Linked DNA regions of Alloalcanivorax dieselolei B5. The protein of the gene in region 2 interacts with the protein of the main gene of each other region in a pairwise test. Links are inferred from orthologs where the notes say so. Each region holds a gene or a part of one and is shown on either strand. Other genes may lie near its edges.

Evidence for each region. Proteins that work in one complex are often made in the same cells at the same time.
Region 1: the proteins of pheT (region 2) and secD interact in binary tests that used the Escherichia coli proteins (3 or more experiments, as listed by UniProt). The link is inferred for Alloalcanivorax dieselolei B5 from one-to-one orthologs.

The regions. Positions count from the first base shown.
Region 1 is NC_018691.1:4,074,902-4,078,118, reverse strand. What follows is about bases 153-3,040. They hold secD (protein translocase subunit SecD), read left to right. Parts: upstream 153-598; coding sequence 599-2,482; downstream 2,483-3,040. Other genes in these bases: secF (protein translocase subunit SecF), read left to right, coding at 2,490-3,040; yajC (preprotein translocase subunit YajC), read left to right, coding at 212-535; tgt (tRNA guanosine(34) transglycosylase Tgt), read left to right, coding at 153-189. Outside these bases: more of tgt, read left to right, coding at 1-152; more of secF, read left to right, coding at 3,041-3,217. UniProt on the Escherichia coli protein: Part of the Sec protein translocase complex. Interacts with the SecYEG preprotein conducting channel. SecDF uses the proton motive force (PMF) to complete protein translocation after the ATP-dependent function of SecA.
Region 2 is NC_018691.1:3,567,741-3,570,993, forward strand. The notes cover bases 254-3,253. They hold pheT (phenylalanine--tRNA ligase subunit beta), read right to left. Parts: upstream 2,942-3,253; coding sequence 566-2,941; downstream 254-565. Other genes in these bases: B5T_RS15800 (MerR family transcriptional regulator), read right to left, coding at 254-267; ihfA (integration host factor subunit alpha), read right to left, coding at 254-553; pheS (phenylalanine--tRNA ligase subunit alpha), read right to left, coding at 3,009-3,253. Also shown: more of B5T_RS15800, read right to left, coding at 1-253; more of ihfA, read right to left, coding at 251-253.

The DNA of each region.
Region 1 (3,217 bases), 510 kb from region 2 along the record:
TCCCGCAGCTATCTGCATCACCTGGATCGCTGTGGTGAAATGCTCGGCGCGCAGCTGAACACCATCCACAATCTACGCTATTACCAACGGCTTATGGCTGGATTGCGGGGGGCCATTGAAGCGGGTACATTGAGCGCCTTTGTCGGTGACTTCTACGCGGCCATGGGCCGCGATGTGCCCGCTCTTTAACACGAAAACGTGGAGAATTGAGATGAACTGGTTGATTTCGCCCGCTTACGCGCAAGCCGCCGGAGGTCCGGGCGGTGGCATCGAACTGATCATGCTGGTGGTGATGATCGCGGTGTTCTATTTCTTCCTGATCCGTCCGCAGCAGAAGCGCGCCAAGGAACACCGCAATCTGGTGCAGAACCTGAACAAAGGTGACGAGGTGGTGACCGCCGGCGGTATTCTCGGCCGGGTAACCAAAGTCACCGACGAATTCGTCGTGGTGGAAATCAGCGACAATCTGGAAATCAAGCTGCAGAAACAGAGTGTCCAGGCCACGCTGCCGAAGGGCACCATCAAATCCATATAAAAAGAGGTGTGTCCGGCCCGGTCGCACCGGGCCGCCACCTCCCGGCAATACCGGAAGACGATTATGACCCGCTACCCGCGCTGGAAATTCTTCCTGCTCATGGCCGTGCTGTTTGTTTGCGGCCTTTACGCTCTTCCCAACCTGTTCCCCGACGCCCCGGCCGTGCAGATCAGCAGCGCCAAGCCCGGTGGAACCGTGTCCGACAGTGCCAGCCAGCGCGTGTTGCGGCAATTGGATCAGGCGGGTCTGGAACATGGGCCCGGTGAACAGATCGATGGCGGCTCCTGGCTGGTGCGCTTCACTGACAACGACAGCCAGCTTCGCGCCCGCGAGCTTCTGGCCGGTTCCCTCGGCGATGACTATGTGGTGGCCCTGAACCTGGCGCCGACCACTCCGGGATGGCTGCGTGCCATCGGCGCTTCGCCGATGAATCTGGGCCTGGATTTGCGCGGCGGCGTGCATTTCCTGCTGCAGGTGGACATGGAAGCAGTGGTGAACCAGCGCATGGAAGCCTGGGCCGGCCAGATCAAACTGGCGCTGAAAAACGAAGGCATTCGTTACCGCGATGTGCAGCAAGACGGCCAGCAGTTGCGTGTGCAGTTCGCCAACTCCGAAGACGCCGATTCCGCCCGTACCCTGCTGCGTAACGCGCTGCCGGAATTCTCGCTGGATTCCGATCCCGAGCAGCGGGTGCTGGTGTTCAACCTGAACCCGACCGCCCTCAAGGAAATGCAGGATTACGCGGTGGATCAGAACCGCACCGCGCTGAATAACCGGGTAAACGAGTTGGGTGTGGCCGAGCCGGTGGTGCAACGGCAGGGGGCGGATCGCATCGTGGTGCAGCTGCCCGGGGTGCAGGACGCGGCCCAGGCCCGCCGAATTCTCGGCCGTACCGCCACCCTGGAGTTCCGGCTGGTCAATCAGGACTACCCGGCCAGCCGTGCCGCCACCGGCGTGGCGCCGCCGGGCACCGAGATTTTCCCCTTCCGCAGTCAGGGGGATCGCCCGGTGATTCTGGAGCGCTCCAAGATCGCCACCGGCGACGAAGTGACCAACGCGCAGATGGGCTTCGATCCGCAAAACGGTACCCCGCAGGTGAACGTGTCCCTGGACTCCGCCGGCGCCCGCCGGATGCAGCGGGTGACGTCACAGAACGTCGGCAATCCGATGGCGGTGCTGTTCATCGAAACCAAGACCGAGATGAGCTCGCGCACCAATGAAAACGGTGAAACCGAGCAGGTGCCGGTAAGCACCACCGACCGTTACGTGATCAACGTGGCCACTATCCAGGATACCCTGGGCAGCCGCTTCCGGATTACCGGTCTGGACAGCCCGGCGGAAGCGTCCGAGCTGGCTCTGCTGTTGCGCGCCGGTTCCCTGGCGGCGCCGGTGACCATCATCGAGGAGCGCACCATCGGCCCCAGCCTGGGGGCGGAAAACATCGAGTCCGGACTCAAATCCATGGCGCTGGGCATGGTCCTGGTGCTGGTGTTCATGCTGGTCTGGTACAAGGTGTTCGGTATCTTCGCCAATGTGGCGCTGGTCGGTAACCTGCTGATCATCGTCGGCATCATGTCGCTGATTCCCGGCGCCACTCTGACCCTGCCGGGCATCGCCGGTATCGTCTTGACGGTGGGCATGGCGGTGGACGCCAACGTGCTGATCTATGAACGTATCCGGGAAGAACTGAAAAAAGGCGTGCGGCCACGGCAAGCCATTGATGAAGGGTACGCCAAGGCGTTCAGCACCATTCTTGATGCCAACATCACCACCATGATCGTCGCGGTGATCCTGTTCTCCGCCGGCACCGGCTCGGTGCAGGGGTTCGCGGTGACGCTGTTTATCGGCATCCTCTCCTCCATGTTTACCGCCATCGTGGGCACTCGCGCCATGGTGGAAATGGTCTACGGCCGCGGTGCCCGTCCGCCGGCCAAACTGAGTATTTGAGGTGCTTATGAGTAACAAGGCTCCTTTCTCCATCAACTTCCTGGGTATACGGCGGTTGTTCGCGGCGTTGTCGATCATTCTGGTGCTCGGCTCCATCGGACTGCTGGCGACCCAGGGTTTGAATCTGGGGATGGATTTCACCGGCGGCACCGCGGTGGTGGCCAAGGGCGAAAACGAAGTGATCATCGACGATGTGCGTTCCGCGCTGGAAGGCACGCCGTTCGAAGAGGCCACCGTGGTACGTTACGGGTCGCCCCGGGATATCAGCATCCGGGTGCCCACCCTGAACGATATGCCCGCGGATCAGGTAGGGCCCCGGCTTACCGAGGTGGTGGAAAGCAAGCTGCCCGGGCTGACGGTTCAGCAGGTGGAGTTCGTCGGTCCGCAAGTGGGTGACGAGCTGCGCGACGAGTCCGGTCTCGCGCTGCTGATGGCACTGGGCTTGATGCTGGTTTACGTCTGGTTCCGCTTCACCAACAAGTTCGGTGTCGCCACCGTGGTGGCCTTGCTGCATGACGTGATCATCGTGCTCGGCCTGTTCTCGCTAATGCGCTGGACCTTCGATCTGACGGTGCTGGCGGCGGTGTTGGCGTTGATCGGTTACTCGCTGAACGACTCCATCGTGGTGGCGGACCGGATCCGGGAGAACTTTCGCGACACCCGTGAAACCGATCCGGAAAAGATCATCAACGGCTCTCTCAATGAGACCCTGAGCCGGACCATCAACACCTCCTT
Region 2 (3,253 bases):
GTCGCCGGAGAGCTGCTGACGGGCACCGCCGATGGTGAAACCCTGCTCATACAGCAGGCTACGGATCTGGCGGATGGTGAGCACATCCTGACGCTGGTAATAGCGGCGGTTGCCGCGCCGCTTCACCGGTTTCAGTTGCGGAAACTCCTGCTCCCAGTAACGCAGCACATGCGGCTTCACATCGCACAGCTCGCTGACCTCACCAATGGTGAAGTAGCGTTTGCCGGGGATGGCGGGAAGCTCGTCGTTATTACTGGGTTCCAGCATGGTAATCTTCCACCCGCTGCTTGAGTTTCTGTCCAGGCCGGAAGGTCACCACCCGACGCGCGGTAATGGGAATTTCCTCACCGGTCTTGGGATTGCGACCGGGCCGTTCACTTTTATCACGCAGTTCGAAGTTGCCGAAGCCGGACAGTTTCACCGGGCGATTATTTTCCAGCGCTTCACGCAGTTCCTGGAAAAACATCTCCACCAATTCCTTGGCTTCCCGCTTGTTCAGTCCCAATTCTTCGTGCAGTCGCTCCGCCATGCCGGCCTTGGTCAGCGCGCTCATATCTGCCTCGGTTTAGACCCTGAGATTGGCGTTAAATCGTTGTTTTAACTGGGATACTACTGCTTCGACCAGGGCATTGACCTGATCGTCCCTAAGAGTGCTGGAAGCGTCCTGGAAGGTCAAGGTCATGGCCAGGCTTTTGTAACCGTGGTCAATGTGCTCGCCCTGGTAGACATCGAATACCTGCACGTCACGCAGACGTTCGTCGCAGGTTTCCCGCACCAGTTCCAGCATGTCCCCAGCCGCCACCTCGGTGTCCACCACGAAAGCCAGATCCCGCTGCACGCGCGGGAATTCAGACACCGGCTGGAACCGTGGCAAACGCCCAGTCACCAGCGGTTCCAGGATCAGCTCGAACAGGTAAAGGTCGGTGGGCAGATCCAGTTGAGCGGCCAGACGCGGATGAATACGCCCCAGATAACCCACTGTCTCGCCGTCGCGCTCCAGCCGCGCGCACTGTCCCGGATGCAATGCCGGGTGGGTGGCGGCGACAAAGCGGAAGTTCCCGCTGGCGGACAGCGCCAGCAGAGATTCCACGTCCCCTTTCAGGTCATAGAAATCCACTGCCCGCGGTTTGCTCTGCCAATGGGCCGGCGCCGCGCTGCCGTAGAGCAGCCCCGCCACCATCGGCTGCTGAGTGAGTTCCTGCTCACCGGGCACGAAACGCAGCCCGGTTTCGAACAGGCGCAGACGGTCGATCTGCCGGTTCAGGTTACGCTGGGCGGTGGTCAGCAAACCCGCCATCAAGGTGGTGCGCATCACCCCCAGATCGGCGGAAATCGGGTTCAGCAACGCCAGAGGTGGGTGGTCCGGATCCACCTGGGCCAGGATTTCCGGCGCCACGAAACTGTAGGTGATCGCTTCCATATAGCCGCGATCGCGCAGCGCATCGGACAGCCGGCGCAGCGGCACCTTGTGTTCGTATTGCGTGTTGCCCGCGGGCGTGCCCGCCGGTACCCGGTTGGGCAGACGGTCGTAACCGTGAATCCGCGCCAGTTCCTCGATCAGGTCCTGCTCGATGGCCATGTCGAAACGCCAGCTCGGCGCGGTTACCCGCCAGTGCCCCTCACCCTGCTCACTCACGTCCATGCCGAGCCGTTGCAGAATATCGACGATTTCGTCGTTCCGCAGGGGACTGCCCAGCAATCGGGTGGCGTGGTCGGCATACAGTTCGATGGCTGCCGGGGTCGGCAAGGACGCCGTGTCCTCGCTGCCACTCACCGGGCCGGGGCGGCCACCGGCGATCTCCAGGATCAGGGCAGTGGCGCGCTCGATGGCCCGGACCTGCAGCGCCGGATCCACGCCACGCTCGAAGCGGTGGGAAGAATCGGTGTGCAGGCCGTAGGAACGGGCCTTGCCAACAACAGCCAGCGGACTGAAGAAAGCGCATTCCAGGAACAGATCACGGGTATCGGTGGACACCGCGCTGGGGCGGCCGCCCATGATGCCGGCCAAGGCCAGTGGCCCCTGCCCATCGGCGATCACCAGGGTATCGTCACGCAGTTCCAGAGTCTGCTCGTCCAAGGTCTCCAGCCGTTCACCGGCTTGTGCCCGGCGTACACGGATGCCGTCGCTGAGACGGTTCAGATCAAACGCGTGCAACGGCTGCCCCAGTTCCAGCAGGACGTAGTTGGTGACGTCCACCACCGGATCAATGGAGCGCAGGCCAGCCCGGCGCAACCGTTCCACCATCCACAACGGCGTCGGCGCGGAAACGTTGACGTCCCGGATCACCCGGCCCAGATAACGGGGGCAGGCTTCGGCGTCTTCCACGGACACCGGGAAAACGTCGTCGATCCGGGGCGCCACTGGCTCGATGACCGGTTCATTCAGCGGCACCCGGTTGAGCACGCCCACTTCCCGGGCCACACCGCGCAGGCTCAGGCAATCCGCCCGGTTGGGGGTCAGGTCCACTTCGATGATGGTGTCGTTGAGCCCGAGATAGTCACGGATATCGGTGCCCACCGGCGCGTCTTCCGGCAATTCCAGCAGGCCGTCGATGAGGTCTTCCATGCCCAGTTCCGAAGCACCGCAGAGCATGCCCTCGGAAGGCTGGCCGCGCAGCTTGGCCTTCTTGATCTTGAAGTCGCCGGGCAACACCGCGCCGATACGGGCGAACGGCGCCTTCAGCCCTTCGCGGGCATTGGGGGCGCCGCACACCACTGGGAACACCTCGGTGCCATCGTCCACTTCGCACAGACGCAGCTTGTCGGCATCCGGGTGCGGCTGGCAGCTTTTGATGCGGCCCACCACTACTCCGCTGAAGGCCGGCACCACCGCTTCCACGGCGTCCACTTCCAGACCCGCCATGGTCAGTTGGTGCACCAGCGTGTCGGTATCGATGTCGGGATTAGCCCATTCCCGTAACCAGGCTTCGTTGAAACGCATTCTCGGTGTTCCTTAAATTCGGTTCGCGGCCGCTCGGCCTACGCTGCGGTATCCGGTGGTGACGCGCTCAGGCGAACTGCGAGAGCACACGCACATCGTTTTCGAAGAACAGACGCAGATCGTTGACGCCATAGCGCAACATGGTCAGGCGTTCGATCCCCATGCCGAAGGCGAAGCCGGTGTAGCGCTCGGGGTCCACGCCACCGTGCTCCAGCACTTTCGGGTGCACCATGCCGCAGCCCATGATTTCCAGCCAGCCGCTGTGAGAACACACCCGGCAGCCTTTACCGCCGCAGCTCACGCAGCCCACGT